4 regions of the Fictibacillus enclensis genome follow, and region 4 is predicted to be linked to each of the others. Evidence: riboswitches for the same ligand, from Rfam matches in the RefSeq annotation. Region 4 holds a riboswitch; each other region holds the start of a gene.
What was found. Region 4 has a riboswitch for S-adenosylmethionine ahead of QNH15_RS02850 (methionine ABC transporter ATP-binding protein). Riboswitches for the same ligand answer to the same signal wherever they lie in the genome.
Positions count from the first base shown of each region.

Region 1: another riboswitch for S-adenosylmethionine. It lies ahead of QNH15_RS05975 (methionine ABC transporter ATP-binding protein); the one in region 4 lies ahead of QNH15_RS02850 (methionine ABC transporter ATP-binding protein).
Region 2: another riboswitch for S-adenosylmethionine. It lies ahead of QNH15_RS03535 (sugar ABC transporter substrate-binding protein); the one in region 4 lies ahead of QNH15_RS02850 (methionine ABC transporter ATP-binding protein).
Region 3: another riboswitch for S-adenosylmethionine. It lies ahead of metK (methionine adenosyltransferase); the one in region 4 lies ahead of QNH15_RS02850 (methionine ABC transporter ATP-binding protein).

Region 1 is NZ_CP126109.1:1,097,013-1,105,082, forward strand. It holds gene cyoE (heme o synthase) at 82-981, shown strand; gene QNH15_RS05965 (ATP-grasp domain-containing protein) at 1,167-2,366, shown strand; gene QNH15_RS05970 (YflT domain-containing protein) at 2,475-2,918, shown strand; SAM riboswitch class I at 3,025-3,144, shown strand; SAM riboswitch class I at 3,226-3,336, shown strand; gene QNH15_RS05975 (methionine ABC transporter ATP-binding protein) at 3,427-4,458, shown strand; gene QNH15_RS05980 (methionine ABC transporter permease) at 4,448-5,110, shown strand; gene QNH15_RS05985 (MetQ/NlpA family ABC transporter substrate-binding protein) at 5,135-5,959, shown strand; gene QNH15_RS05990 (M20 family metallopeptidase) at 5,984-7,204, shown strand; gene QNH15_RS05995 (aldo/keto reductase) at 7,348-8,070, shown strand, end outside.
Region 2 is NZ_CP126109.1:655,745-663,814, reverse strand. It holds gene QNH15_RS03560 (SDR family oxidoreductase) at 1-86, opposite strand, end outside; gene QNH15_RS03555 (DinB family protein) at 103-579, opposite strand; gene QNH15_RS03550 (FAD-binding oxidoreductase) at 681-2,036, opposite strand; gene QNH15_RS03545 (ABC transporter permease) at 2,184-3,188, opposite strand; gene QNH15_RS03540 (sugar ABC transporter ATP-binding protein) at 3,189-4,688, opposite strand; gene QNH15_RS03535 (sugar ABC transporter substrate-binding protein) at 4,753-5,868, opposite strand; SAM riboswitch class I at 5,994-6,104, opposite strand; gene QNH15_RS03530 (hypothetical protein) at 6,317-7,021, opposite strand; gene cidR (cidABC operon transcriptional activator CidR) at 7,134-8,021, shown strand.
Region 3 is NZ_CP126109.1:3,428,178-3,436,247, forward strand. It holds gene QNH15_RS17945 (gamma carbonic anhydrase) at 1-468, shown strand, start outside; gene QNH15_RS17950 (VOC family protein) at 441-842, opposite strand; gene QNH15_RS17955 (spore coat associated protein CotJA) at 1,024-1,236, shown strand; gene QNH15_RS17960 (spore coat protein CotJB) at 1,242-1,505, shown strand; gene QNH15_RS17965 (manganese catalase family protein) at 1,530-2,099, shown strand; gene QNH15_RS17970 (phosphatase PAP2 family protein) at 2,231-2,782, shown strand; gene metK (methionine adenosyltransferase) at 3,001-4,200, opposite strand; SAM riboswitch class I at 4,381-4,499, opposite strand; gene pckA (phosphoenolpyruvate carboxykinase (ATP)) at 4,772-6,355, shown strand; gene QNH15_RS17985 (MFS transporter) at 6,486-7,751, shown strand; gene QNH15_RS17990 (TetR/AcrR family transcriptional regulator) at 7,705-8,070, shown strand, end outside.
Region 4 is NZ_CP126109.1:526,974-535,043, forward strand. It holds gene QNH15_RS02835 (carbohydrate-binding protein) at 134-487, shown strand; gene QNH15_RS02840 (NAD(P)-dependent alcohol dehydrogenase) at 503-1,558, shown strand; gene QNH15_RS02845 (malate:quinone oxidoreductase) at 1,689-3,218, opposite strand; gene QNH15_RS26160 (immunity protein YezG family protein) at 3,622-3,888, shown strand; SAM riboswitch class I at 4,311-4,415, shown strand; gene QNH15_RS02850 (methionine ABC transporter ATP-binding protein) at 4,495-5,508, shown strand; gene QNH15_RS02855 (methionine ABC transporter permease) at 5,498-6,163, shown strand; gene QNH15_RS02860 (MetQ/NlpA family ABC transporter substrate-binding protein) at 6,186-7,013, shown strand; gene QNH15_RS02865 (sensor histidine kinase) at 7,130-7,873, shown strand; gene QNH15_RS02870 (response regulator transcription factor) at 7,870-8,070, shown strand, end outside.

The DNA.
Region 1 (8,070 bases), 570 kb from region 4:
TGTGACATTTATCACAAACATGTGTTAGTTCTGTTAAAATAGAGTCATACTAATGATAGATATGAAAAGATGGTGATCTTAATGGGTGAAAATGCTGCTCCAAGTATTTTTAAAGACTATATACAAATTACAAAGCCTGGTATTATCACTTCAAATTTGTTGGGAACCATAGCCGGCTTTTGTATCGGTGCGAGAAACTTGTCATCTAGCCTCAGTTTATGGGAGTTGTTCTTTTGGACCGTTCTCGGAACTGTTTTTGTTATCGGATCATCTGCCATTGTTAACAATGTTTACGATGCGGATATCGATAAGCACATGGAACGGACAAAAAACCGCCCGATTACCAATGGAAGAATTCCAAAACGGAATGCTATTTTGCTTTCCATTGTAATGATCGTGATTGGCGAATTAATTCTTGGCCTGATGGTTAATCCAATAGCTGCACTGATTGGTTTTATAGGATTTGTATTTTACGGTTTTGTGTATACAATGTCCAAGCGGGTAACCGTTGTGAACACGGAAATTGGGTGTATTTCAGGCGCTACTCCGCCGATTATCGGCTATACGGCTGTAACCGGAGAATTTGATTTGATTGCATTGCTTCTGTTTGTTTTCATGTTTGCATGGCAACCGCCTCATTTCTTTGCTCTTGCGATGAAGCGTGCCGAAGAGTATAAGAGTGTCAACGTGCCTATGCTGCCAAACAAGGTAGGCTTTAAGCAAACAAAGGTTCATATTTTAATCTATACCGTGTTTGCTGTTGCAGCTTCGTTGCTTCTGTATTTCTTTAATGTTCTGGGCATCTGGTATTTGATTGTGGCAGGCATTTTGGGAGCAGTCTTCCTGTTCCGTGCCATTCAATCCTTTAAATTTAGAGAAAAAGAAAGCGAACTGGTCTGGTCCGGGAAAATGTTCAAGTTTTCCATTATGTATTTAACGTTAATGTTTGTGACCATGATGTTTGCTCCTCTTTTCGGATAATGTTACCAAATAAAAGAAGGAAACCCCCTGTTTCGGCAAAAAATCCCGAGCAGGGGGTTTTTTGTGTTAAAGTACAGTAAGCTGATTTTTGCTTGCTGATTAAATCGCAAGCTTAATGGAGTTTAAGGGTATGATAAAAAAGGTATTGAACATGTAATTGAGGCATGATCAGGAGGTACAAATGCATGCAGAAAAGTAAACCCATCATTGTTCCGCGTTACACCTTTTCAGAAATTTATGGGCCTGACTTGATTTTTAACCCCAGGCCATCGTTTGCCCATAATAAATGGATCCCGGATTGTCCAGTCAAGCTTGATTTATTAACTGGCAGCCAGTTTGCTGTAATGGGAGATATGCCGGTTATTTGCAGCCGGTCCGTAACAACCAGGCAGGCGACAGATCTATATGAGAGGGCCGGACTGCAGCTTCGGTTTCCCATGCATTATTACTCCACTGAAGAAGATTACCGCAATTTGTTCAAACGGCTTGAGGACGAACGGAAACGGATGGTGGTCCAGCATATTCATCCTGAAGAAGAAATGTCAGCTCTAAACTACTGGATCGACCCGAAGCTGGTTCAGTATTTGAATAATAAAGCAAATCTTGAAGAGCTGGTGCCGGAAGGGCATGCACCAAAGCGTGTGAGTACCACAGCTGCAAAGCTTCATGAACATCTCGAAGCTTTTTCGTTTCCATGTGTTGTTAAAGCAGCGACGAATGAAGCAAATGCGGCAGGCTTTGATGTGTTTATCTGCAGAACTGATGAAGATATCCAAAAGGCTGAGAAGTTTTTTGAAACCTGTGAAGGCATCGTAATCGAAGAGTATTTGGAAATTGAACACAATTACTGCGTTCAGTTTGCTTGTACATTTGATGAGAAGTTGATTTACCTTGGCAGTACCGTTCAAAATATTGATGAAAACGCAAAATATAAAGGAAACTGGGTGGACGAAGATTCCGAACCCGATAGCGAAGTCATTAAAATCGGCAGGCGAATTATGGAAGAGGGCTGTAAAAGAGGCTACAGGGGAATTGCCGGTTTTGATATTGCTGTTACGCCGGATGGAAGAAAGATCGCGTTTGATTTAAATTACAGGGTCAATGGTTCGACGGCGGCTCTGCTTTTGAAGGACAGCATCACTGAGCAGCTTGGGAAAAGGGTAGTCAAATATGTATCCTGGAAGTCGTCAGGCGGAATTGAACCGTTATACGACACGGTAAAACAAGCGATTGAAGACGGATATTTTGTGCCGCTTTCCATCTATAACGGAAGCGAAAGTCCCTATGAGGATGCGGATACACTGATTCAGGGACTGGTCCTTGGGGACAGCAGGTACGAAGCTGATCAAAAAGAACATATTTTTGAACGGGCTGGTCTGTCCTGAACCCGTCAACAAAAAAACTCCGATAAGGAGTTTTTTTGTGATTGTTTAGTGAAGTGGGGTTAGGGTAATTACTAATAAGAGAGCCATACGGATAAAGGAGGATAAGCAATGAGTAAAATGGTAATCGGGGTATATGATTCAGAAAGCGAAGCGATTGATCGCATTCAAGCATTGGTTGACCAGGGGTACAACGCCAAAGACATATCCATCCTGGCTAAAGACGATGGAACGATGGATCGGGTGGCTGACAAGACAAACGTTTCAGAAGAACATTTGGATGAAGATGTGAACGAAGCAGCCTATGGCACAATTGCCGGGTTTCTTTCCGGTATTGGCGGAGCCATTGCTGTTCCGGGTCTTGGCGTTCCTGGTATTGGGCCGCTCCTCGCCGCAGGGCCGTTTGCTTCCATGTTTTCGGAGGATTCAGAGGAAGACTTAAAAGAGCTCTTAATGTCCCTTGATTTGTCCGAACGAACGGCGGAACGTTATGTTCAGAAAGTGGAGCAGGGAAGTGTAATGGTTTTCCTTGAAAAGGATGCCGTAAAGCTTTAGAATAGGGCAATACATACTAACAATTCCAAGCGGATAGCTCGGAAAAACATTTGACAAATTGAAATCCCTGGTATATGATAGAGCACATCAAGTAAATATGACGTATTTCTTATCCAGAGAGGTGGAGGGACATGGCCCTTTGAAACCTCGGCAGCGGGTTTTTCGTTTTTTGAAAAAACACTGTGCCAATTCCACCAGGTTCCCTAAAGAACCTGGAAGATAAGAAGAGCAAATTTCTATTATGGAATTAACATTCTCTTCTTGTCTTGGAAGAGAATTTTTTATTGCAAAAAAAAACTGAATGGTTTTCTTATCCAGAGAGGTGGAGGGACTGGCCCTTTGAAGCCTCGGCAGCGGGTTTCCGGCAAACGGAAATACTGTGCCAATTCCGTCAAGCAGTGAGCTTGGGAGATAAGAAGAGAAGCTTTAATCATTATTAGCAGGCCTCTTCTTGTGTTCACAAGAAGAGGTTTTTTTGTTGGAGCAGTTTTGAAGGGGGAACACACGATTGATTCGATTTGAGGAAGTTACCAAGATTTATGAGAGCGGCAAAAACCAGGTCAAAGCACTTAACAATGTGAGCTTTGAAATAGATAAAGGAGAGATTTATGGAGTGGTTGGGTACAGCGGTGCAGGGAAAAGCTCGCTGCTGCGGTGTGTCAACTTGCTTGAGAAGCCTTCCTCCGGACGGGTGCTGGTGGACGGAGAGAACATGGCTGATCTTTCACCGAAAGGGCTCCGGAAAAAACGGAAAAACATTGGTATGATTTTTCAGCATTTCAATCTGCTGAATGCGAAAACGGTGTTTGATAACATAGCAACGCCTCTTTACCTCCAGGGAGAAAAGAAGAGTGTCATTAAAGAAAAAGTAAACAATCTGCTTGAGTTTGTCGGACTTTCCGAACATGGACATAAATACCCGGATCAGTTGTCAGGCGGTCAAAAGCAGCGGGTGGGCATTGCACGGGCGCTGTCTACGGATCCGGAGGTTCTGCTCTGTGATGAGGCCACCTCGGCGCTTGACCCGCAGACCACATCAAGCATCCTCGAGCTATTAAAAAAAATCAATAAGGAATATCACATCACTATTCTGATCATCACCCATGAAATGAATGTGATCCGTGAGATTTGCAGCTCGGTCGCGGTGATGGAGAAAGGTAAAGTGATCGAGAAGGGCAGTGTTTTTGAAGTCTTTTCCCGGCCGAAAACAGAAACCGCACGTCGATTTGTAAGCTCTGTCCTTCAGGATGAACTTCCTGATTCGCTGAAAACCATCTTGAGGAACCAGGACAAAAATCATCAGGTGTTCCGGATTGTTTTTACAGGAGCTTCAACAGGACAGCCGCTTTTATCTCAAATTGCAAAAAAGTTTGATGTCGATGTCAGCGTGCTGTACGGACATGTTACCGAACTGCAGGATGTTCCATTTGGAAATCTCGTAGTTCAGCTGATTGGGGACGAACTGGAAATCCGCAGGGCCGTCTTTTTTGCAGGACAGGGCGATGTGGAAGTAAGGGAGGTTATTGAACATGCCAGTTGATTGGAGTACATTCTGGGTCGACATCCTGGATGCGACCGGTGATACATTGATCATGGTCGGTGTTTCATTATTGGCATCGGCAGTGATCGGCATCCTGATCGGTATTATTCTCGTCGTAACGAGAAAAGGCCACATTCTTGAAAATTTACCTGTGTTTAATGTGCTGAATGCCATTGTGAACGTTCTCCGTTCCATACCGTTTATCATTCTCATGGTAGCCATCATTCCGTTTACACGTTTAGTTGTAGGAACATCCATCGGGACAGCGGCGGCGATCGTTCCGTTGATTGTATACGCAGGGCCTTATATCGCCCGGCTGGTGGAAAACAGCTTGCTGGAAATTGATCCGGGAATTGTGGAGGCTGCAGAAGCCATGGGTGCAACGCCTTGGCAAACCATTTTCCGCATCCTGCTCCCGGAAGCTTTCAGTTCATTGATCCTGTCATTGACCACCGCGACCATCGGTTTGGTCGGTGCATCTGCCATGGCTGGTGCAGTTGGAGGCGGAGGCCTTGGTGATTTGGCTATTGCTTACGGATACCAGCGGTTTGATACGGACGTTATGATTGTAACGGTGGTTCTGCTCATTATCCTGGTGCAAGGATTACAAAGCTCAGGAAATGTGATTTCAAGAAAATTAAGAAGAAGATAGCGAAAGAAAAGGGAGAGATACATCATGAAAAAATATTCACTTATCGTTTTAGTTATCGGGGTGCTGTTGTCGGCTTTCTTAAGCGGATGCAGCGGCGGAAGCAAAGAGGAAAAAGTAAAAATGGGCATTAGTGGATCGGACAGTGATGTCTGGAAATACATTGCGGAAAAGGCTAAAAAGGAAGGAATCGATCTTGAAATTGTGGAGTTTTCTGATTATGTTCGTCCCAACCAGGCCCTGGCGGACGGAGATATTGACGCAAACTCGTTCCAGACCATTTCTTACTTTAATTCCTTTAAAAAGGAACATAAATTGGATTTAGCACCGATTGCCACAACCGTAATCGCGCCGATGGGCGTTTACTCTGAAAAATACAAAGACATCAAGGATATACCGGATGGAGCAACCATTGCCCTCCCGAATGAAGCGACAAATATGGGCCGCGGACTTCTTTTGCTGCAAAGCGCCGGTCTCATCAAGCTCGAAAAGAATTTTGATGGCAACGGAGATTTGAAAAAAGTTGTCGAGAACAAGAAGCATTTAAAGCTTAAGCCTGTGGTTGCCGGACAAACACCGCGCGTGCTTCCGGATGTGGCAGCTTCCATCATCAATAATGGGGTAGCAGTGGACGCAGGAATGAATCCAAAGAAGGATGCGATTTATCTGGAAAGCAAGACGGCTAAGCCGTACATCAATATTATTGCAGTACGAACAGAAGATCAGAACAATAAGACCTTAAAGAAAATCGCGAAGATTTATCAATCCAAGGATACTGCCAAGAAAATTAATGAAATCTATAAGGGCGCAACCATCCCAACGTTCGTCCCATTAAGTGAAATAGGAGAATAAAAGAGAGAGAAAGGATCTGAGAAAATGACTGTCATCAGCCGTACTGTAGAGGAAATTCAAGAGCTTATCACTGTGAATGTAGAGGAAAATGCAGCAACATACATTGAGACCTCGCATGAAATCCATGAAAATCCGGAAATCGGAAATGAGGAAATTTTAGCATCCAGGCTTCTGACCTCATTGCTCGAACGAGAGGGATTCAAGGTAGAACGTGGTGTAGCTGGCCATGAAACATCATTTGTTGCCAGCAAGAAATCCGCACTGGACGGTCCAACGATTGCGTTTCTGGCTGAATACGATGCGTTGCCGGGGCTTGGGCATGCCTGCGGCCATAACATCATCGGAACCTCAAGTACGGCTGCGGCGATTGCTCTTGGATCCGTGATTCATGAAATTGGCGGTGAAGTCAAAGTGTTTGGTACACCCGCTGAAGAAGGCGGGGAAAACGGAAGTGCAAAAGGCAGTTTTGTAAAACACGGACTGCTTGAGGGCATAGATGCAGCCCTGATGTTTCACCCGGGTAACTCCAACCGTATCACGGGAACATCCCTGGCGGTTGATCCTCTCGATTTTGAGTATATTGGTAAACCTTCCCATGCTGCAGCCGCACCGGAAAAAGGCATCAACGCTCTTGATGCCGTCATTCAGCTGTTTGTCGGAATCAACGCTCTCAGGCAGCATGTTCCGGATGATGTGAAAATTCACGGGATTATCACTCATGGCGGAGATGCGCCGAACATCGTTCCGGAATACGCAAAAGCGCGTTTTTACATTCGCGCCGCCACACGCGCCAAGCTGGATGAGGTGACGAAAAAGGTAAAAGGGATTGCAGAAGGCGCTGCCCTTGCCACAGGCGCAACATTAAATGTGATCGCCTTTCAAAATCAGGTCGATAACCTTTTATTGAACCGTTCCTTTGATAAAGTATTTCAGGAACAGCTCGAAAGCCTTGGTGCTGAAGTCGACAGTTCGCATCGAAGCGGTCTGGGATCCACTGATGCCGGCAATATCAGTCAAGTGGTTCCAACCATTCATCCTTATCTGCAGATTGGCCCGGAGAGCCTGGTTGGACATACCGATGAGTTTCGCGAGGCCGCCATTTCACCGGCAGGAGACCATGCACTCATTCTCGGAGCCAAGTCACTGGCATTAACCGCATTGAAGCTTCTGACAGATGAAGAAGTGCTCTCCGGCATCAAGCAGGAATTTAAAGTAAACAAAGCGAAGGAGCTTGCTTCTGTTTAAGGTCTGTTTTTTCTGGATGATTGGATGAATTGAACCTATTTTATTATTCCGACTTTTTCCTGGCGGAAAAACCTCTCGAACAAACGGGAGGTTTTTCTTTTTAACATGTGGAGTGGTACGATAATCTCAAGGAGGCGTTACAGATGATAAAAAGCATTTCAGATACAACCGTGCTGCATAACGGTGTTCGCATGCCATGGCTGGGGCTCGGCGTCTATAAAGCGGAGGATGGCCAGGAGGTCATTAACGCCATTCAATATGCGCTCGAAGCGGGATACAGAAGCATTGACACAGCTTCGTTTTACAAAAATGAAGAAGGTGTGGGACAGGCCCTCATGGAGTCGGGTGTTCCAAGGGAAGAACTTTTTATTACCACAAAAGTGTGGAATACGGAGCAGGGTTACGAAACCACACTGCAGTCTTTTGAAGAAAGCAGAAAGAAGCTCGCCCTCGATTATGTGGATCTGTTCCTGGTCCATTGGCCCGTTTCCGGCAAGTACAAAGACACTTGGCGAGCGTTGGAACATCTCTATAAAGACGGGAAGGTGAAGGCCATCGGTGTTTGCAATTTCGAAATCCACCATCTGGAAGACCTGCTCGGTGACTGTGAAATTGTGCCAATGGTCAATCAGGTAGAGTTCCATCCCCGTCTGACCCAAAAAGAATTGCTGTCTTATTGCAAGGACAAAAATATTCAGCTTGAAGCATGGCGGCCCTTGTTAAAGGGAGAAATCTTTGATGAGCCTGTTTTAGTGGAGCTGGCAAAAAAATATGAAAAGACAGTAGCACAGGTCATTCTCCGCTGGGATCTCCAAAATGGTGTCGTCACCATACCAAAGTCGGTAAATAAGGAAAGAATCTATCAA
Region 2 (8,070 bases), 130 kb from region 4:
TCACATTCTTTGTACCGCTTCAGCATTTCTTTAAGCAGCATTGAAGCCAGAAAGCCGGGAAAGCCGGTTATGAAGCAGCCATTCATCCATCATCCCTCCCTGTTACTCGACTCCATCGTTTACAGCCTGAGGAGGAAGCTGCTTGAAAAATGGCATCTTCTGCGAACCGGTCATACGCGCGTAAGTAAACAACTGACCCTTATGATGGATTTCATGGTCAATCATGCTTTCAAGCCAGTAGCTTCCCGGAGCGGTAAATTTAAAGATGTCGATCTCTTTTTCCAGATTGAACGTTTGCAGCTCTTGAAAATCGCGCTTTGATTTTTCGGTGAATTCATCAAGGATCTCACGCACTTCATCCATGGTCTGAAACTCTCGGGGTGTGCGCGGTGACACAAACTGGCCTTTTTTTATCGTTTCGAGAAACATATCCGTAGAGCCAGCAATATGTACCGCCAAATCGCCCAGGGCAAATCCATCGCTCCATGGTTTAAAAAACACATGCTGGGGCCCAACCTCTTCCAAAAGCTCGTGCAGAACCGTCCGGTGCTTCAGCCAATGCGTATAGTATTGTTCCATTATCCATCGCTCCCATCAAAGTAATCTACTAGATAAGTTCGATACTGCCGGCTTTTCCCCTTTTTTACGCCAAGCAAAAAATCCAGCGTGTCCGGCTGGATTTATCTGGGTGCCCGGTTAATTCCCTGTGGAAAGGAAAACACATTGTACGGGTCGTATTTTTTATTTACTTTCTTTAATCGTGGCGCATTCCACCCAAAATAGGCTTTTTCATAATGCCGTAACGGGCTGTATGGAAAATTAACAAATGATCCTTTGGTAATGGATTTAACATAGGGAAACCGTTTTTTCATCCACTGAATGTTTTCGGGTTCGAAGCCAGGATCCTCCCAGATCGTTTGTATGCCGAGAATATAATCCGCCTGTCGGTAAAAAAACGCCGTTTCAAACGGGTTGACGTCACTGACCTTGCCGCCCAGGGCATACACCGTCAATCCGGCGAATATGGAGCCTTCCGCCCGCTTCTGAATCAGCCCCACGAGATTCCGGATTTCCCGCTCGCTGAATTTTCTGTAGACAAATCTTCCTGTGGATTTAAATCGCTCATACTTCGGATACGTGGCCTCAACGGCTCTGACGGCCTTCATGAAGGGAAGGTATCTGACGAAAAGCTGAATCTTTCCGTTGATCAGCAGCGGTTCCATCACTTTTGCCGCTTCCTCAGGCGGTCCGTAAAAAAAGCCCTGGCCGTAAATAGCCGTTCCCTCTTCCAGCGAGTTATAGAGGCTGGCATTAGCCGTCATTCTCTCGTCCAAATCCTCCAGCCAATATTGCCAGGCGTTGAGGAAGGTCTCCTGCAGCTTCGCATCCGCTTTTGGCGCATAGATTTCGACGAAAGAAACGTTTTCGACCGGTTCCGGAAGGGCAAACGTCATGGAGACGACTACACCAAAATTGCCACCGCCCGCTCCGCGGCATGCCCAGAACAAGTCCGGATTCACCTGCTGGTTTGCCTTTAATATTCTGCCCGTATAATCCACCAGCTCCAGTTCGATCAGGCTGTCACATCCGAGTCCCAGATACCGGCTGGAAAATCCCCAACCGCCGCCAAGGGTATACCCGCTGACACCGACAGTCGGACACGTTCCCCCAGGAAAGGGGTAGCCCAGAGAACCCACAAACTCGTAAAGCTGTTCATTTTTCACGCCGCCCTGTATTTTCAGTTGTTCATTGTTGTTAAGAACAATGCCATCCATCCGGCTGATATCAATGACGATTACACCATTGCCCACCGAATAGCCCTCATAGTGATGACCGCCTGAACGAATCCTGATCTTCACCTCATGTTTCCGGGCCCAAAGAATAGCATTCCGGACATCATCGACCGTGCTGCAATATACAATAACGAGAGGGAACTTTTGCACGGCACGGTTCCATTCCTGCCTCGTTTGTTCATATTGAGGGGAAAAGCGGGTGACCACTTCCCCCGTCAGCCCTTTCAAATTGATTTTTTTCATAATCCTATCCTCTATCCCTGCTTAGTGGAGATAAGAACTCCCTATAATAAGGTATGCCGGGAATGGACAGACAGTCTTATTTTTTTGCAAGAGATCAAAAAAGCCCATTAAGCCAGGAAGGTCAAAAGAACTTCCCGGCTTCATCTGTTATTTTTTCAATTTATAGTAGGTTAAAGCAAGGGCAAATGCAAGTACTGCCCCTTTCACAATGTCCATGGAATAGTACGGGACAGACATCATGACGAGGCCATTCTGCAGGATGCCAATCAATATCGCGCCAACAAGCGTTCCGAACGCATTGGGCTTTCCCGCTCCAAAAACGGAAAAACCGATGAAAGCGGCCGCTACCGCGTCCATGAGGTAAGGCGTACCGGCATTGATTTCCGCTGTCATTACTCTAGAGGCCAGAACAATTCCCCCAATGGAAGCAAATAGTGCCGACAAGAGGTAGGCGGCCACTTTATACTTGTTGACCGGAATACCCGAAAGCCTCGCTGCCTCCTCATTTCCTCCGATCACATACATATAGCGGCCGTGCTTTGTATAGTTGAGAAGCACATGGACGAGCACCACGGCAAGCGCCATAATCAAAATAATCCACGGCACCTGGCCGATTTTTTGGAACGCCTCAGAAATTTTTCCGGTCGCAAAGCTTCCGTCAGGCATCACCATGTTTTGTGAGATCGTCGCACCCTTCGTATAAGTAAGCGCAATCCCCTGAACAATAAACATCGTGGCAAGTGTCAGCAGCATATCGGGAATTTTCACTTTTACAATGAGTACCGAGTTAATGATCCCTACAATCAGGGCAGCAGCCAGCGCAGAAAATATCGCAACCACCGTGTTTTGCGAAACCCAGACGAACATGGAAATCACAATCGCGTTGGATAAAGAAGCAACCGATCCAACCGACAAATCAAAGCCGTTCACCGACAGTGAGATGGTAATTCCAATCGCGATGATGGTCACGATTGAAATGGACCGCAAAATATTCATCAAGTTCTGTCCCTGCAAAAATGATGGATGTGCAGCCGTAAACACACCGATTAACACAAGAATGGTCAGGATTGTTCCGTATTTATAAAAAAACTCAAACAGCTCAAACTTCTTTTTGGGAGCTGCCTTGGCGGGTATGGGTTTTGATAACTCCATTTACCTTCCTCCTGTACTGTAAAATAATAGCTCTTCCTCGGTGGTTTTTGCGGTTTCCAGCTCTTTTACTGTACGCCCGTCGTACATGACGTACACCCGGTTTGTAATCCCCAGAATTTCCGGAAATTCTGACGATGCGTAAAGGACCGCTTTCCCCCTTTTGGCGAGGGCCGAAATGAGTTCAAAAATATCCCGTTTCGCCCCAACATCAACGCCCTTGGTCGGCTCATCAAAAATATAAACTTCCGCATCGGCAAGCAGCCATTTGCCAATGGCAATCTTTTGCTGGTTCCCGCCCGACAGATGCTGTACTTTACTTTTCTCAGACGGGGTTTTGATGCCGAGCGTTTTTATGATCTCAAGGGATTTTCTCTTTTCCGCCCGGCGGTCGAGAAAACTGAACGCTTTTGTAAATTGGGCAAGGTTGGCGGCCGACAAATTCGCAGCTACCGTTTCCTCCACAAGAATTCCTTCTTTTCGGCGTTCCTCAGGTACAAGGGCCAGCCCCTGCCGAACCGCATGATATGGGCTCTTCAGCTTCAGTTTTTTGCCTTTCAGCAGAACATCCCCCGCGGTAATGGGAGTGCTTCCGAACAATGTTTTGCACAGTTCGGTTTTTCCTGCCCCTACCAGTCCGGCAATCCCTACAATTTCACCCGCACGGGCCGTCAGGCTTAAACCCTTTATTTTCTCCTTATCGAAAAGACTTTTTACTTCAAGCAGGGTTTCTCCTGTCTTACCATTTACGGCCGGGAACTGCTCGTCCAGCGCTTTTCCCAGCATCTGCTCAATGACGCGGTTAATGGAGCTTTGTGCAATCTCTTCCTCCTCGACCTTTTCTCCGTTCCTCATGACGGTAATGTCGTCGCAGATGTCAAAGATCTCCGGCAAGCGGTGAGAGATAAAAATAATGCCAACATCCTTTGCTTTTAAATCCCGGACAATCCGGAACAGTTCTCGTGTTTCTGCATGGCTCAGAGGAGCTGTCGGTTCATCAAGAATGAGAAACCGGCACTGAGCCGAAACAGCCCGCGCAATCAATACCATCTGCTTTTGCGCAAGCGTCAGCTCGCTGACGAGCTTTTTGGAGGATACGTGTATGTTCATTTCCTCCAAAAGATGCGAAGCCTTTTGGTGGAGGGTTTTCCAGCGCACGAGCTGCTTTTTTCCCATTTCATTGACCAGGTCATGCAGGAGAATGTTCTCCCCCACCGTCAAATAGGGAACCAGAACTGTGTCCACCTCCTGATGGACAATTTGGATGCCTTCATTCAGTGCGTCCTTTGGTGAAGATATATCTACGTTCTTTCCGTCAATCTGAACAGAGCCGGTGTAATGGGTATAGGCACCCGTCAGCACCTTCATCAGCGTTGATTTCCCGGCGCCATTTGCCCCGATCAGTGCATGAACACGGCCAGTTTTACTTTTAAAATCAACCTCATTCAGCGCCTTTACCCCGGGAAACTCAATACTTATGTTCTTCATCTCGAGCAGTGCCATCGGCCGGTCTCCTTTATTCAAAGCAAACACCCTCTGCTGCTAGCCGAAGAGAGTGTTTGTATGTTTATTTTTTGTAATGGTCTTTCAGCGTGTCCATCCAATCTTCATCAAACGCGGCCGATTGTCCCCACCCTTTAATTTCCTTGGACAGGTTAACCATATTTACGCCCTCGGAGGATTTTTGAAGATCCCTTTGGGAAACGAGAGAAGCGTCCAGGTCATATTTTTGCGGTGTTTTTTCACCGGCAATTTTTTTTGCAAGGATTCTCATATCCACTGCACCGATCAGCTTTGGATCAACCGCTGCAGTATATTTCCATGGGCTGTCCTTCTTTTGGATTTCCTGAAGATCCGCGTTGGAGACATCAATGCCGTAAATTTTAATCTCATCTCGGCCCGCTTCTTTAATGGCACGAGCGGCTCCGATGGCAAATGCATCCCATGTCGCAAAGATCGCATCAATCTCTCCCTTTTTATGCTTGTTCAGCATGGCGGTAACGGCATTTTGCGTTTGAACGGAGGTGTCCGCTGAAGCTACACCAAAGCGCTCCACTTCTTTAATGCCAGGGTTATTTTTCAACGTTTCTTTATAAACAGCATTGCGGCGAACCATTGGCGGAAACCCGTCCACCCACAGGTACACGATGTTTGCTTTGCCTTTTTGTTCTTTCACAAGCTGGTCCAATGCCAGCTTGGCCAATGCTTCATCGTCCTGGGATGTAAGTGTCACACCATCCACCTTGGCGAGGTCCGGATTGGAGTCAAAAGTCACGACACTCTTTCCTTTATCTCTGAGCTTTTGGATATCATTGATTGTTGCCGCATCATCTCCATGAGAAATAATGAAGCCGTCATAGTCCTCATTGGCCGCCTGGGCGATCGCATCGTGGAACTTCGCTGTATCTCCGTTGGCCGTATAGATATCAACGGTAAAACCGAGCGCTTCCCCTTCGGCCTTCGCTCCTGCCAAAAACTGTGCCGTATGATCATCTCCACCGATCTTTCGGATAACTTTGATTTTGGCACCCTGCCCCTTGGCGAATCGTTTTGGCACATTATCAAACGACACATTTTCATGTTTCTTTTCAGATGATGCCGTGTTACTGCCTGACGAGCAGCCTGTTAACAATAATGAGAGTGCGACCGCAGAGACTGCTGCGCTTTTTAAAAACTTCTTCATTTCCCCTATCCCCTTTTCTGTATGTCTCTCTCGTCTCAAAAGCTGCAGGGCCATCCCCTGAGCACATAAAAAAACCTCTCCGGGAAAGAGAGGTTTCATCGCCTATGTAGACAAGGATTCGTCCTCTCTCATCTTTCAAAACAGCATAGCTGTTTTGCAGGATTTAGCACCAATTCCATAAATGGAACGGTTGCCGGGCGTCATAGGGCCAGTCCCTCTGCCACTCTTGATAAGAGATTGAATATTGAGTTAGTTAAAAATATAGTTATAACTTTAATCGGCGGAGAGAGGAAAGTCAATATATTTTTAAAAGGTTATTTTAAAAACCTTCGTTGCTTTTAGTGGTTGATTTCCGTTTGAGGATGCTCGCTTTCATCAATGAAGATTATATCACCCCATAATATGTAAATAAAAAACAGTGCTTTTATTCAACGCTGCTACGGATCTATCAAGAAATATCCCCGCCAAAAACCGCGACATTCTGTACCTCTGGCGCAAACACCCGGCCATTCCATTTCATTGTGGTCTGCACATAACCGAGCCGGTCGGCGTTATACTGGCCGGCGATGTTCTGGTAAGCCAGTAATTCATAGGTGCCATTGCGGTCAAAGTCGACCGGGTAAAGACCTGACAGTCCGGAAACAAATCCCTGGATGGGTTTTTTCAGCTTGCCATTGGGATAATAAATCTCTGACAAGTACTCCCTGCCCCTGGTGGTCAGATCGATAATAAATTTCTGGTTCGTGGTGTAGCTGTTTACCTGAACTTTGTAGTAGTCGAGGTAAAAGACCCGGTATTTGAAGCGGTCATTAAAGACATCAGAATCAAACAACGTCCTGAACTGGCTGCCTCTATAGGCAAACACATTGGCATTGATCATGCCGCCGCTTCCACCTGTATCCATTACCACCATGATGTCTTCCACCCTGTCTCCAGTAAAGTCACCAAGAAAAAGCGTGGGTTTGTATCCTTGGTTTTGCTTGAGTGGTATTTGTGTATACTGATTGGTCTTTCCATCCTGCACAACTATCATGATATTGACCCAAAATGGACTGTCCGGTGTTTTTTCAGCAGTAATATAAACGGTATCGATGGAGTTGTCGCCGATGACATTCCCCTTTTTCATATCGACGACCTGCCGCTCTCTGTACATGGCTATCCCCTGCCTTCCCACTGTTTTCATAACACATTGTATGAGAAAGGCCCGGTTTTGGTTTTTATTCTCAATCGTGTTACACTACAAAAAAACTCAAGCAGGTGCATTCGTGGATATTAAACAACTACAGTACTTTATAGAAGTGGCAAAATACAATAGCTTTACCCGGGCAGCTGACGCTCTTTTTATCACTCAGCCGACGATCAGCAAAATGATTAAAAACCTGGAAGATGAGCTCGGTGTCGTTCTTTTTGACCGATCCCGAAAAGGGCTGACCCTGACGGATGCGGGCCGGACGATTTTTGAACAAGCTGTACTCGTTGATAAAGCGTTTAATAATCTGGAAATGGAACTCGATAACCTCCTCGGATTAAAAAAGGGACACATTCGCATCGGTCTGCCTCCGATTCTGGATCCAAGACTCTTCCCCAAATTGATCGGCAGCTTTCATGATCAGTATCCGAATATTACGTTCGAGCTTGTGGAGGATGGATCAAAACGAATCGAAGAGGATGTTGCCAACCATCAGCTCGATATTGGCGTTATTGTGCTTCCTACCAACAATGAACTCTTTCAGTACTTTGCGTTTAAAGAGGAAGACCTGAGACTGATCATCCATCCGGACCACGAGCTGGCAGACCGTGATGAAATTGATTTGAGCGAGCTCAGCGAGGAGCCCTTTATTTTGTTCAACAAGGACTTCGTGCTTCATGACCGGATCATATCATCATGTAACCAGGCGGGATTCAATCCGCATATCACCTCCGAAAGCTCGCAATGGTCGTTTATCGAAGAAATGGTCATCTGCAAGCTTGGCGTTTCTCTGTTACCCGAAAGCATTTGCCGCCATCTGAACGATGAAGTGCGGGTCATTAAAGTGGTCAATCCTACAATAAGCTGGCATTTAGCCCTCATTTGGAACAAAGACCAATACTTATCGTTTGCCGCCAAAGAGTGGCTCAATTACGCCAAAGAACAGCTCGCGGAGCTTGAGTAATCAATAAAAGGCGGTTTTCTCTGTAGTGGATTGCCGCCTTTTGCCAAGA
Region 3 (8,070 bases), 2.2 Mb from region 4:
ATTGCAGATTATGTAACCATTACCGGCGATGTGACCATCGGAGAAAACAGTTCCATCTGGTTTAACACAGTCATACGCGGAGATGTTTCCCCCACGATTATCGGCAATGGCGTAAATGTTCAGGATAACTCGGTTCTTCACCAAAGCCCCAACCGCCCCCTGATCCTTGAAGATGGAGTGACGGTTGGACACAGTGTTATTTTACATAGCAGTCTCATCCGGAAAAATGCGCTGATCGGAATGGGCTCACTGGTCCTTGATGGTGCTGAAATTGGCGAAGGCGCATTTATCGGAGCCGGCAGCCTCGTTCCCCCAGGAAAAAAGATACCGCCAAATTCCCTGGCGTTTGGCCGTCCAGCCAAAGTGATTCGGGAATTAAATGCTGACGACATCGCCGATATGAACCGCATTCGCCGTGAATATCAGGAAAAAGGGCAGTATTACAAGTCGCTTTCCGAATCCGATTGACGATCGCCGTTAAACTCGATTAAGTTGCCGTCCGGATCACATACATATACCTGGTGCCATGGCGTCTTATTCTCGGGTTTATTATGATATGGCACCTTGAAGTGATCCAGTTTTTTCAATAACCCCGGAATATCGTTCACCCGTATGGCAAAATGGCCATCCCGGCTATCCAGGTCATCCGTTCCTCTTAATGCTTTTCCCTGCGGGTTTACGATCAAATGAAGCTGAGTTGCGCCAAAATTGTACCATACGCCCGGAAAACCAAACTGCGGGCGCTCTTTGTCTGCTTTGAACCCCAATATGCCTTCATAAAAATACAACGCTTTCTTCAAATCAGTTACCACTAGTGAAACGTGATGGATTCCTTCGTACATGGCTTCCCCTTCCATTCATCCCAAAATTTTTTCCGTACATAATGCATGTTCTGGATAAATCATACCACAAGATGATTTCCTATTTAAATGGATAAACCCCAGAAGCCGCTTTTACCTTAAAGTCATATTTCCTCCTCTTGTTCAATAAAGTAGTAAGAGCCCTTTTTTGGAGGTGAACTTATTGAAACCGATAAAATCCTATACCCCTTACCACAGTCCGTTTGATCCTTGTCCTCCCATCGGCAAAAAGTACTACCGCACTCCACCGCAACTGTATATGACATTCCAGCCGCCCAACCTGCCGCAGTTTTCCCCGAGGGAAGCATTACAGAAAGGAACCCTTTGGCCGGCGTTCTACGATTATTATGAAAACCCTTATGATCGGAGGAGTTAAAGCATATGGAAAATAGCCTTCCTGCCGACTATTACAGACTCCTGGAAGAATTGCAGGCTGTGGATTTTGTGCTGGTAGAATTAACGCTGTACCTTGATACCCATCCAAATGACACCGCAAGCATTAATCAGTTTAATCATTATGCACGGGAGCGAAAAAAACTGAAAAAAGCCATTGAATCCCAATACGGTCCCATGCAGCAGTACGGAAACAGCTATTCAGGTACACCATGGGACTGGAACAAAGGGCCTTGGCCTTGGCAAGTGTAAATGTAATTTTATTGGAGGGTGACCATGTGGATTTATGAAAAAAAACTTCAGTACCCGGTTAGAGTCAGCACCTGTAATCCGAGACTCGCTAAATTTTTGATTGAACAATACGGCGGAGCCGATGGAGAGCTTGCGGCGGCTCTGCGTTACTTGAATCAGCGGTACAGCATTCCCGATAAGGTCATCGGGCTGTTGACCGATATAGGCACAGAAGAATTTGCTCACCTTGAAATGATTGCCACAATGGTTGTAAAACTTACCAAAGACGCCACGCCTCAACAGATGCGTGACGCCGGACTGGATGCCCATTATGCGAACCATGACAGTGCTCTTTTTTATCATAATGCAGCAGGTGTTCCATGGACCGCCTCTTACATTCAGGCCAAAGGAGATCCGATTGCAGACCTTTATGAAGACATAGCAGCTGAAGAAAAGGCGCGCGCCACCTATCAGTGGCTGATTGACATGTCGGACGATCCGGATCTCAATGACGGTCTCCGTTTCTTGAGGGAACGTGAAATTATCCATTCCATGAGGTTCCGGGAGGCTGTGGAAATTCTGAAAGAAGAACGCGACCGAAAAACCGTTTTTTGACAGTCATTCTTAAAACCGCTGATTCATCAGTGGTTTTTTATTTTTACAAACTCTTCATACTTCCTTAAAACTGGGACAAACATCCACTTGTATGCTTAAGGAGAAATCAGCATTAAGACAGGAGGATGTTTATGGCGAGAGTGACCGGGTGGATTTATGAAAAAGAATGCAGGTTATTCAAATGGGTAAACAGCAGGCTGCAGCATCGTTTGTTGGACAAGTACTTTAACGCCATTACCCACTTTGGAGGTGCAACTGCCACGATCATTACCACTCTTCTCGTACTGCTCTTCGCACCTGATAATGCAAGAATATTTGCTGCCGCAGGTTTCCTGTCTCTCGTACTCAGCCATATCCCTGTGGCCATCTCCAAGAAATGCTATCCCCGCAAGCGCCCATACCTCATGATACCGGGTACAAAAACCTTCAGTCATCCGCTGAAAGACCATTCCTTTCCGTCCGGGCATACAACAGCGGTCTTCTCTGTCATTATCCCGTTGTCCCTGATCCACCCCGGTCTGCTCTGGATTCTTGTTCCGCTGGGCTTCTCTGTCGGAATCTCCCGGATGTACCTTGGCTTGCATTATCCCACAGATGTCCTCGCAGGCATGATGCTGGGAATCAGTTCAGGAATCTTTTCCGTTTTCTTGGTTAATTCTTATCTCGTTACCAACCATTTATAATGTTCAGGAGGGGTTACATGAAAAAAGCGCTACAGGAACACGATTTGATGATTGTAAAAGAAATAAATCCCACTTTCCAGTCAGGATTCAATCTGCCAACAATCCTCAAATTTCCTGTATTCATAAAATCTCTGGAGCATAAACCTCCTGATCTGCCGCTCAAAAAAATAAAGCCGGCCCTTCCAGTGGGAATCCCAATGGAAGACCGGCTTTTTTATTTATGCGTTTGCTTGTTCTTTAAGTGCTTCTGCTTTATCTGTTTTTTCCCAAGGAAGCTCAACGTCAGTACGGCCGAAATGTCCATAAGCAGCTGTCTGCTTGTAAATCGGACGGCGAAGATCGAGCATTTTGATGATTCCTGCCGGGCGAAGGTCAAAGTTCTTGCGCACAAGATCAACCAATACCTCTTCAGAAACTTTTCCTGTTTCAAACGTGTTTACAGCAATGGATACAGGCTGAGCTACACCAATAGCGTAGGCAAGCTGAACTTCAACTTTGTCAGCAAGACCGGATGCAACAATGTTTTTCGCAACATAACGTGCTGCATATGCTGCAGAACGGTCTACTTTGGTCGCGTCTTTCCCAGAGAATGCCCCGCCACCGTGACGGGCATATCCGCCATACGTATCAACAATAATCTTACGGCCAGTCAAACCGGCGTCCCCTTGTGGTCCGCCAATTACAAAACGGCCTGTCGGGTTGATGAAGTACTTTGTATTTTCGTCAATCAATTCTGCAGGTACAACAGGCTTGATTACTTGTTCTTTAATATCCGCCTGGATTTGTTCAAGTGTAATTTCAGGGTGATGCTGAGTTGAAATGACAATCGTATCAATACGAACCGGCTTGTCATCCTCATCATATTCAACCGTTACTTGAGTTTTACCATCTGGACGAAGGTATGGCACTTCTTCCGTTTTGCGCACTTCAGCCAGTCGGCGGGACAAGCGGTGTGCCAATGAAATCGGAAGCGGCATGAGTTCAGGTGTTTCGTTGTTGGCATAGCCAAACATAAGACCCTGGTCACCAGCACCGATTGCTTCAATTTCTTCATCCGTCATCGAACCTTCACGAGCTTCAAGCGCCTGGTCAACCCCCATCGCGATATCAGCAGACTGCTCATCGATGGATGTCAGAACCGCACATGTTTCAGAGTCAAAACCATACTTCGCGCGGTCGTAACCGATTTCTTTGATGGTTTCCCGAACCACTTTCGGAATATCAACATATGTGGATGTAGTAATTTCTCCTGCAACCAGCACAAGTCCGGTTGTTACGGAAGTTTCACAAGCTACACGGGCATTTGGATCGTTAGCCAGGATTTCATCCAGGATCGCATCGGAAATTTGGTCACAAATTTTGTCCGGATGCCCTTCTGTAACTGATTCAGATGTAAAAAGACGACGACTTTTAGACAATTGAGATCCTCCTTCTCTATTTAACGCATAGAGCAATATTTTTCTAAGATACGGTACTCATTCCTATATGGATACTTTGTTTTTGTAAAATATTCAGGTTCAAACCATTTTGAGACATAAAAAAAGCCTTTCCCTAAATCATCATACACGAGGGAAAAGGTCTTATGTCTACGCCTTCACCTCTTATTTTCAAGGCTTGTTCACCTTGCAGGTTAGCACCTTTTCACTTCATTTTTTGGCACGAAGTGTCGGTTGCTGGGTTTCATAGGGCCTGTCCCTCCACCTACTCGGAATAAGAGTAGCCGTTCCCGAAATATAATAGCGCAGTTCGACAAACCTGTCAACTTGAAATGGCACCCCTTCTTCATCCAGATAGGAATTTTCAGCGTCACTATGCCTGATAATAATGTTTGCCAGAGCTGATCAGAGGATAATGCCTGATTTTCGAACCAAATCGTAAAATGTTAAATAAAATAGTATACATTATTTATTTTAATGTGCTATACTAATTTCGAATTTAGTCATGTTGACGGTGATTAATATATTTCTTTAAAAGGACGGTTTTGCGAACATGAATACGGTTGATTCAACGACGACTTTAGATGATATTCTAAACAGCGCAGCTACTCATGAAAATCTCCCAGTACCTATGCTTGTTGAAAAAGCACTGCTCCGCAACGAAGCCATTTTATCTTCGACAGGTGCTCTCAGAGCCACAACTGGAAAATACACTGGACGCTCTCCAGAAGACAAGTTTATCGTGGACGAAGCCAGTTCAAGCGGAAAAATAGACTGGGGCAAAATCAATAAGCCTTTTAATGAAGAAAAGTTTGATAAGCTTTACAAAAAAGTACTTCATTACTTAGGCCAGCAAGAAGAACTTTTTGTGTTTAAAGGCTTTGCTGGCGCTGATCATGCTTATCGCCTACCCATTCAGGTCGTGAACGAATTCGCCTGGCATAATCTGTTCGCCCGGCAAATGTTTATCCGCCCTACAGCTGAAGAGCTAAAGGGACTGGATGCAGAATTTACCGTGGTCTCCGCTCCCGGGTTCCAGGCTGATCCTGAGGTAGACGGCACAAATTCAGAAACTTTCATTATTATATCATTTGAGAGAAGGATTGTTTTGATCGGCGGCACAGAATATGCCGGTGAAATCAAAAAATCAATCTTTTCAGTTATGAACTATATCCTTCCCGAAAAAGGGATACTTTCCATGCACTGCTCGGCAAATGTCGGACAGGAAGGCGATGTCGCCCTTTTCTTCGGCTTATCCGGAACCGGTAAAACGACGCTTTCCGCTGATCCTCACCGCTCCCTGATCGGAGATGATGAACACGGCTGGGCCAATACAGGCGTCTTTAATATCGAAGGCGGATGCTATGCCAAAACCATCAACCTCTCTCAGGAAAAAGAGCCGCAAATCTGGGATGCTATCCGATTTGGAAGCGTTCTCGAAAACGTCGTCCTGGATGATTTGACACGTGAAGGAAACTATGATGACGGCTCATTGACCGAAAATACAAGAGCAGCTTATCCGATCCAGGCGATTCCAAACATCATACAGCCAAGTGTTGCCGGACACCCGAACACCATCATATTTCTGACAGCTGATGCATTCGGAGTATTGCCTCCGATCAGTAAACTGACGAAGGAACAGGCAATGTACCACTTCCTGTCCGGTTACACAAGTAAGCTTGCTGGCACAGAGCGTGGAATTACGTCTCCTCAGGCCACCTTCTCCACTTGCTTTGGTGCTCCATTCCTGCCGCTTGAGGCAACGGTTTATGCAGAAATGCTCGGCGAAAAAATCGATCACCATGAAGTAGAAGTTTACCTTGTGAACACCGGCTGGTCCGGAGGGGCATACGGCGCAGGTAAGCGCATGAACCTTTCCTATACAAGAGCCATGGTCCAGGCAGCGCTTCAGGGTGAGTTAAAATCTGTGGAAACGGTAACCGACCCGATCTTTGGATTAAACATCCCGATTCACTGCCCAGGTGTTCCTGATCAGGTGCTCCAGCCAAAGAAAACATGGAGCAACCCGGAAGAATATGACCTGAAAGCCAAAGAGCTTGCTGCTCAGTTCAATGATAATTTTTCAAAGTTCAATAATGTTCCTGCTGAAATTAAAGGTGCAGGCCCGCTCGTCTAATAAGAATATATCTGATTGTACCGCTTCCTTTAAGGGAGCGGTTTTTATTTTCCATAAAAAGGTTGCAAGCGACACAAGTGTCGCTTATAATAACGACAAAGGTGTCATTTTGTAAAAGGGAGTGTTTTACATGAAAAAGAATGCTCTATTACGTAACCGCTCGTACCTGTATTTAATGTCCGCACAGGTCGTTTCCAACCTCGGTGACTGGTTAAGCCTCATGGCCATCTTTTCGTTAATGGCCTTCAAATGGGATGTCTCACCTCTTGAAATATCCTTTGTCGTCATCTGTCTGGGTCTTCCCATGACGGTGCTCGGTCCTGTATCCGGTGTAATTGCAGACCGCATGAATCGTAAAGTCATTATGGTGGTTTCTGACCTATTTCGTTGTGTCATTATACTTGGTTTAATTGTTGCCAACGTTCCATGGCATATCTACGTTCTCCTGCTTCTTCTTGGCACCTTCTCTTCTCTTTTTACACCAGCGAAAAGTGGGATGCTCAAAGAAATTGTCAATGATGAAGAGATGCAGCAAGCGGCCTCGATCAGTTCCGTGATACAGGACGGGGCGAAGATTATCGGACCCGCCATCAGTGGTGTTTTGGTGACCGCCGCGGGCCTGGATAGTGTGTTTCTCCTCGACTCCATGAGCTTTCTGCTGTCTGCCTTACTGCTTTTTATGCTTCCAAAAACCCGCACTTTTGGAAGCAAGGAAAAGCCAGAACATCCATCCATAATTTCCGATTTAAAAGAGGGATTTCTATACATTAAAAAAGTGCCGTTTATCCTGTATGGAACAGGCATCATGTTTGTTTCCATGCTTATTCTGCAGATGGCGGACGCACAGTTTTCCGTGTTGATTCGCTTGTTGAAGGAAGGCAGTCCTGCTCTGGTCGGACTGGTTGTCACATGTTCAGGAACCGGATTTCTTGTTTCCGGCCTATGCCTGGCCAAATGGAAGGTGCGCTCGCCTTGGCAAGGCATGACAATGGGACTCTTTTTACTTGGATCTGGCTTTGTCCTTGTGGGATATTTAGCACGCATCCAGTTTCCTCACTCCTTTATCTGGGCTCCTGTCATTACCTTTCTGGCTGCATCAGGTGGTGGATTCATCTTTATTCCTTTCAATACTGCCGTACAGAAGCTCACCCCTGTTCATATGACCGGCAGAGTGTTTGGACTTACAGGAAGCATGATTATGACCGCCACACTCATTGGTCCTGTGGCCGGAGGATTCGCTGGAAACCACTGGGGCGTGATCTCCGTATTTATTGCATCTGGTGCGGGACTTGTTACAATAAGTCTAGCTGCACTACTATTAAGAAAACGAACAGAACGGAGCGATCATCTTGTCACCGAAAGTGCCGGACGAACACAAGGAAAAACGACAGCGTGAAATTTTGAAGGCTTCCAAGGAAGTGTTTGCTAAAAAAGGGTACGAAGCCACCAGCATCAAAGATATTATGGAAGCAACCGGGATCAGCCGGGGTGGTATTTACGATTACTTTTCCAACAAAGAGCACATCTTTCTTTCCCTGCTGGAGCAGTCCATGGAAGATAACCGCAAGGAAATAGATACACTCCTCCAAAAGAACAACGGATCCGTTTGGAAAACACTGCTTACGATCTGGGATGATTACAGAGAGGCCAAAAATGAGGATCAGGAAGACTCGTTCAGTGCGGCAATCATTGAATATGGAATTGCCCATTGGCGG
Region 4 (8,070 bases):
CCTAGAGATTTAAACGAATGTTTAACCATAAAAAAGGTGGGTACCCCAAGCATGAACAGTAAAACGCTTTTTAATGATGGTTGGGAATTTGCGAAGAGCAGTTTGGATACGGAGAGTACTGAGGGCTTGGCATTTGATGCGGTGGAATGTGACTCCATTTATGGTAAATACATTTACAAAAGAAGGAACACGGATCACGGGAATCGGCAACAATGTTTCCTTGGTATTTGGAGAGATGGATTTTACAGGTAAGGGTGCGAACCGGCTTGTGATTAACGGCCATTCGCCGTTCGATAAAAACACCATTCTTATCCGGTTCGAGAATGCGGATGGGGAGAGCCAGCAGATGGTGGAATTTCCGCACTCGAACGGTTATGAAGAAAGAGTCTTTGATCTGGAGAAGGTAACCGGGATGCAGAAGGTGACGTTTGTCTTCCTGCCGGGAAGCAACTTTGACTTTGGCTGGTTCCGGTTCGAACAGGAATGAAAGGGAGAGATGGACATGGCAAATGCAACAATGGATGCGGCAGTGCTCACTGAACTGCAACATATTGAGCTCAAAAAATTCGGTGTTCCTGCACCAAAAGACAACGAGGTGCTCATTCGTGTAAGGGCCGTAGGATTATGCGGTTCTGATATTCATTACTACGAACATGGCAGGATCGGAGGCTATGTGGTCGAGAAGCCGATCATCCTTGGGCATGAGGTTTCCGGAGACATTGTGGCTGTCGGGGAAAAGGTCCAGAACCTGAAGGAAGGCCAGCGAGTGGCGATCGAGCCGGGCGCAACATGTGGTGAATGCGAGCACTGCAAAGCGGGGCGCTACAACCTTTGCCCGGATGTGGAATTCCTCGCGACCCCTCCGTATGATGGTGCGTTCTGTGAATACGTGGCGATGCGGGAGGATCTTGTGTTTCCGATTCCGGATGGGATGAGCTACGAAACAGCCGCGCTCGTGGAGCCATTTTCCGTTGGTGTTCATGCGATTACAAGAGGAAGGCTTGAGGCTGGTGAATCCGTAATTATCATGGGGATGGGGCCAATCGGAATGGTGACTGCTGCAGCGGCCAAAATGGCAGGAGCCCGGCAGATTATTGGGGTTGATCTGGAACAAAGCCGCCTGAACACGGCGAAGGAGATGGGGGTCACCCATACCATCAATCTCAGGGAAGACGATTTGGCTCAAAAGTTAAATGAATTTACCGCCGGTCGAGGGGTAGACCTGGCGATTGAAACAGCTGGCAGCCCGAAAGCCGTCCAGGGAACGATTGCTTCTGTCCGAAAAGGTGGAAGAGCAGCGATCGTCGGCATGTCTCCGCAGGATGAAGTGCCAATGAACGTGGCACAAATCATTGATAAGGAAATCGATATCATGGGAGTATTCCGTTACCATCACACATACCCAAAAGCGCTCGAGATGCTTTCAAAAGCAGAGGTTAACATTGAAAATATCATTACGGACAAATACACGATGGAACAGACGGCCGATGCCTTTGAAAAGGCGATTCATGATAAAACCAACACACTCAAAATCATGATTTATCCGAGTGGAGAGTGATTGAAAAAAGGGCGCTGCCTTTCAGCGGCAGTGCCCACTTTATTTTGAAGAACATTAGAATAAACATAAAAAACCTTCAACCCCAAGAGGGATCGAAGGTTCCAGTGAGCTGCCAATTAAACGTTTTCACTTAGTAGACTGTTTCTGTTGTTTTTTCGTCATTAAAGACGGGTTCTTTTTTTTTAAGACCGAGCGACTCGGCTGTGGACTGATGAATTTTTCTAAGCAGGTCAGGATTTTCCATCAAGGAAAGACCGTAGGACGGAATCATTTCTTTGATTTTCGGCTCCCACTCTTTCATGCGATCAGGGAAGCATTTGCTGATGATTTCAAGCATAACATGAACCGCTGTGGAAGCTCCCGGAGAAGCACCCAGTAATGCTGCGATGGTTCCGTTGGCACCAGTAACCACTTCTGTACCGAACTGAAGGGTTCCTTTGCCGCCAGCTTCTGTGTCTTTGATCACCTGCACACGCTGGCCTGCAACCACCAAATCCCAATCTTCAATTTTTGCGTTCGGGATGAATTCACGAAGCTCTTCCATACGCTGTTCTTTGGACAGCAGTACTTGCTGGATCAGGTATTTGGTCAATGACATTTCTTTTACACCTGCAGCCAGCATCGTTAAGATATTATCGGGCTTAACAGAAGTAATCAAATCGAACATGGAGCCGGTTTTTAAGAACTTTGGTGAGAAGCCGGCAAATGGTCCGAACAGCAGGGACTTTTTGTTATTGATAAATCGTGTATCCAGATGCGGTACGGACATCGGAGGAGCACCCACCTTGGCTTTTCCGTAAACTTTTGCGTGGTGCTGCTCAATGACTTTCGGATTGTTACATACCATGAAAATTCCGCTTACCGGGAATCCGCCAATATGCTTGCCTTCAGGAATACCGGATTTCTGAAGGAGATGAAGGCTTCCGCCGCCACCGCCGATAAAAACGAATTTTGCTTTATGGCGTTCCAAGGTACCGCTGTCATAATTCTTAATTTTCAGTTCCCAGGATCCGTCACTCGCACGTTTTAAATCATTAACACCATGTCCATAGAGAACATCAACATTCTTTGTTTTTAAATGATCAAAAAGGATACGGGTTAACGCACCAAAGTTAACATCCGTTCCAGAGTCAATTTTGGTAGCCGCAATCGGTTCGTCCATTTTACGGCCTTCAAGGATAAGTGGAATCCATTCCAGCAATTTCTCCGTATCTTCGGAAAATTCCATTCCTTGAAACAGTGGATTCTTTGACAGCGCTTCAAACCGCTTCTTCAGGAACTCCACATTTTTCTCACCTTGCACCAAACTCATATGAGGAAGCGGCATGATAAATTCCTCAGGTTTTTGGATGAGCTTGCGATTTACCAGATGAGACCAGAACTGCATGGATACCTGAAACTGTTCATTTATGTTTATTGCTTTGCTAATATCAATGGATCCATCGGGCTTTTCGACCGTATAGTTAAGCTCGCACAGTGCTGCGTGTCCTGTTCCCGCATTGTTCCATTCATTGGAACTTTCCTCGCCTGGTTTTCCGAGCTTCTCAAACACTTTAATATTCCATTCCGGTACTAATTCCTTCAAGAGAGTTCCTAATGTCGCACTCATGATTCCGGCGCCAATTAAAATGACGTCTGTGTTAGTTTCTCTGTTGCTCATTTATACCAACCTTTTCGCCTAATATTTGCAGAAAAGTTGCAGGCGTCACACCAAGCCAAGGTGCAATCGGATCACACACTTTCCTGTCTTAATGAAAACGATATCATCACGGATTACAATAATTAATGGATTGAACTATCTCTATTATATGATAAATATCAATTATTTGAAAGCTGGTAGAAAGTGAGAAGTGCAAATAATTGCTGAAAAACCGATGATTTTTATCGATTTTTATAAGAAAGTCCGTTTCTATCGTAAAAAAACATTAAAATTCATCCTATTGAAGAGAGTTCCTTATTATTTAGTAAGGAGATCGATGTTTTATTGAGTGCCTATTTTTTACAATAAAGTTTGAACAGAAAGCATTAATAAGGAATAGCGAGGTATAATGGAAACGAAAACTATGGAGAACATTTATCATGATGCAGCCAATCTTATAAACCAAATTATCCCAGAATTGTGGGCGACGGTATACATTTATGCTTTATTTTATTATGTTTCAAAAGAAAGCAATAAGCTTATTTATAGCCATAATATACCTAAATTATTTAATGTGGAACAGGACAATTATGATGAAATGTATCATAACCTGTATTTTATCTTTGATGATTTAAGATCTGAATTTATAAAGAATCAACAAGAAGTATGGACAAGTCTCATCTTTACGTGACAAAACGATGGTGAGTTTAAAATTGACTACGATTATAGGGACCTCTCTAATATTGCCTCTAGAGCACCAGACATATTGGGAATATAAAATGCTAGGAATGTTCCCTGAAGACGATTTTAAACAAGGCGTTTTGGATTCTTGTCTGGAGAAATTAGCAGAGAGCAAATAATTGAGAATGGTCGCTTTAAAACTGTTTTATGATGATGTGGTTAAAACCATCAACCAAATGATTCCTGAAAAGTGCAACACTATATATGCCTAGGCTCGTATTTCAGAAGGCGAAGGCACTTTACTTTTTTATTATCTATCTTCGTATTTCTTAATGAAAGCGCTTAATCACGACCATTCCACGCAGAATAGTATTGACAAGGATAAAAAGGAATTTTATGATTAAAAATGTTCTAATAATAATATAATAACTGTTCTTATCAAGAGAGACTGAGGGATTAGGCCCAATGACGTCCGGCAACCTCCATATGGAAAGGTGCCACTTCCTGCAGAATGAACTTCATTCTGAAAGATAAGGTGAGATTGAATTCATAATCAAAAGCCTCTTTCATGATGAAAGGGGCTTTTTTACATTGAAAGAAAAGAGGGGGCAATTTCTTGATCGAAGTGAACAACCTGGTAAAGGTGTATCGTTCAAAGAAGAAAGAAATCGTAGGGGTGAACAACGTTTCCCTTAATGTAAAAGAAGGGGAAATCTACGGCATTATCGGGTATAGCGGTGCTGGTAAAAGCTCACTTATCCGCTGTTTGAATTTGCTTGAAAAGCCAACATCGGGTCAAGTGAAAATTGATGGAGTCGACCTTACGACGCTGAAAGGTGAAGGCCTGCGAAAAGCACGTTTAAAAATCGGGATGATCTTTCAGCATTTTCATCTAGTGAGCTCAAAAACGGTTTATGAAAATATTGCGTTTGCACTTAAAGCAGCAGGAAAGACGAAAGCTGAAGCAAATAAGCGTGTCTTGGAACTTTTGGATCTGGTCGATTTGACTGATAAAAAAGACCAGTATCCGGCACAGTTGAGTGGTGGACAAAAACAAAGAGTAGGGATTGCCAGGGCACTTGCCAACAATCCAAAGGTGCTGTTATGCGATGAGGCGACCTCAGCACTAGATCCGAGTACAACCAAATCCATTCTCAATCTGTTAAAAGATATAAATAAAAAACTTGGACTGACCATCGTTCTGATAACGCATGAGATGGAAGTGGTGAAGGAGATTTGCCATAAGATCGCGGTTATGCAGAACGGGGAAGTGATCGAAGAGGGAGAGGTGTATGAGATTTTTTCCAATCCGAAAAAGCCGCTGACACGGGATTTCATTAATAGTATCCTTCAGTTCGATCTTCCAGAGCAGCTGATTGAGAAAAGAAAGGGAACCATCATCAAGATCCAGTTTAAAGGTGAAATCGCTGAGGAGTCTGTCGTATCCGAGCTTTTCCAGCGGTATCAGGTGAAAGGAAACATCCTGCACGGCAAAATAGAATACATTCAGGATACACCTCTTGGCATTTTCATTATGGAATTGACAGGAGAAGCGTCCGAAGTAAAAAAGGCAATTGATTACATCACCAGCAAAACGAGAAGCCTGGAGGTGGTCCATGATGCTGCTTGAATCGCTCGTCCAGCTTATGCCGGATATTAATAAGGCGTTTTTCGAGACTCTCTATATGGTGGGAATTTCGCTGCTTGTAGCAATTGTTCTCGGACTTCCGCTTGGTGTTTTGCTGTTTGTAACGGATAAAGGATTGTTTTTGGAGAATTCGGTGGTGAAAGGTGTTGCCGGATGGATCGTAAACTTGATTCGTTCCATTCCCTACATCATTCTTTTGGTGGCATTGCTTCCTCTAACGAATCTTCTTACCGGCACAACGATTGGCCCTACGGCGGCCTCTGTCTCTTTGTCGGTAGCAGCGATTCCTTTTTTTGCAAGAATGGTAGAAACGTCAATGAGAGAGATTGATAAGGGTGTCATAGAATCGGCTATTGCGGTGGGAGCCACTTCATGGATGATCATTAAGGATGTTCTTCTTCCGGAAGCCAAGCCTGGACTTGTTCAAGGGCTCACAATTACAACAATTAGTTTGGTCGGCTATTCTGCAATGGCCGGAATTGTTGGGGGCGGAGGTATTGGGGATCTGGCCATTCGATTTGGATACTATCGTTACGATAACACCGTTATGATTACCACGGTGGTGGTTTTGATTCTCCTTGTGCAGGTTATTCAGCTTGCCGGAGACTCTATCTCTAAAAAAGTAGATAAAAGATAATAATTAATAGGAGAGAGAAACTATGAAAAAGTATTTGTCTGCACTTATTTTACTGCTTGTGGTTGGCCTTTTGTCAGCTTGTGGATCTTCATCGAGTGGATCATCAGGCTCTGGTGATAAAAAGAATATTGCCATTGGCGCCACAGCCGGTCCATACAGCGACATGGTAACAAAAGCGATCAAGCCACAACTTGAGAAAAAGGGGTACAAAGTCAAAGTCGTAGAGTTTAGTGATTATGTACAGCCTAACCTGTCCTTATCCAAAGGATCCATTGATGCCAACTTGTTTCAACATAAGATCTATATGGAAAATTTTGCAAAAGAGAAGAACCTAAAACTGTCTGAGCTAATCAGTGTGCCAACCGCTCCAATGGGAGTATACTCTGAGAAATTAAAAAAAATAGAAGACATTAAGAATGGAAGCACCATTGCCATTGCCAATGATCCAGTAAACCTGGCAAGAACGCTGTTAATGTTCCAGGATGCCGGGCTTATTACCATCAAAAAAGATGTTAATCCATTAACCGCTTCTGAAAAAGATATACAAGACAACCCAAAGAAACTTCAGTTTAAGCCTTTGGAGGCTGCCCAATTGCCACGTGCAGTCGGAAGTGCGGATGTTTCCGCTGTACCGGGAAATTTTGCAATCGCAGCAAAAATGAATCTTCAGGATGCGCTATTCCTTGAGAACATGCCGGATCAATACCGAAATCGTGTGGTAGTGAATACGAAAGACGTGAAATCCCAGTTCGCTAAAGACATTAAAGCAGCGGTAGAGTCGAAAGAATTTGAACAAACAATGGATAAAGAATTTAAAGGCTTCGGCAAGCCGGAGTGGATGAAGAAGTAAATCTGAATAGAGTATTTTCATAAGAGTCGCTCCGGCGGCTCTTTGTTTTATATTCCAGACAATCTATACGATACAATAGAGGATAAAAAGAGCTGTAAGCAGGGGAGGGGTAGGTTATGAGTGAAGCGGTTTTCACACTATTGATATTAGGGGGAATCGGTTTGCCGGTGGCTGCCTATGTGACGCTGCTGCTGCTGGATTTCTTTGAAAAGGAGCTGGATTATCTCCAGGTTCAGAACAAACGAATCGAGATGGAGAAAGAGCTTCATCGTGTGGAGTACCTGCAGCTGAACCAGCAGATCCAGCCGCATTTTATGTTTAATTCCCTGAATGCGATGCTGTCATTGAACCGTCTGGGCCGGACGAAGGACGTCAGCTATGCGCTTGAGGAGTTCTCCCAGTTTCTCCGCTATAAATACGTGAACAAGGAATCCCTGGTCGCTTTTGAAGAAGAGCTGGCCTATACCTCGCACTATCTTTCGATCCAGAAGATCCGTTTTGGCAAACAGTTAACCATTCGTTTAACTATCGATGAACAGGCGAGGCGTACGCACCTGCCGCCTTATGTGCTGCAAACGCTCGTGGAGAATGCCTTTAAACACGGGCTGGAAAAGAAAAGGGGAGAAAAGGCGTTAAGCATTGCTTTGGAGCGCATGGGAAGCTGGGTGGAACTGCGGGTCAGTGATAACGGCCCGGGTCCTGCTGAACCTGAGAGCTCAAGCGATGGCGTTGGTTTGGAGAATATCAGAAAACGGCTTTCTTTAATCTACGATCTTCATACCGAAGTGAACTTATCAAGAAGAATGGAGGACACTGTCGTAGTGGCAGTGTGGCCGTATACACCGGAGGGAGAAAGATGAACGTTCTCATTGTGGACGATGAACCATTGGAAATTGAACAGTTGCATTATTTGATTCAAGAGCAATATCCTTCATGGAATTTGTATGAGGCGGAAGATGCGGTGCGGGCAAAAAAGGTGCTTGCGGAAACTTCCATCGACCTGACGCTTCTCGACATCCATCTGCCTGGGGAGTCGGGACTTGATCTCTGTGTTTAT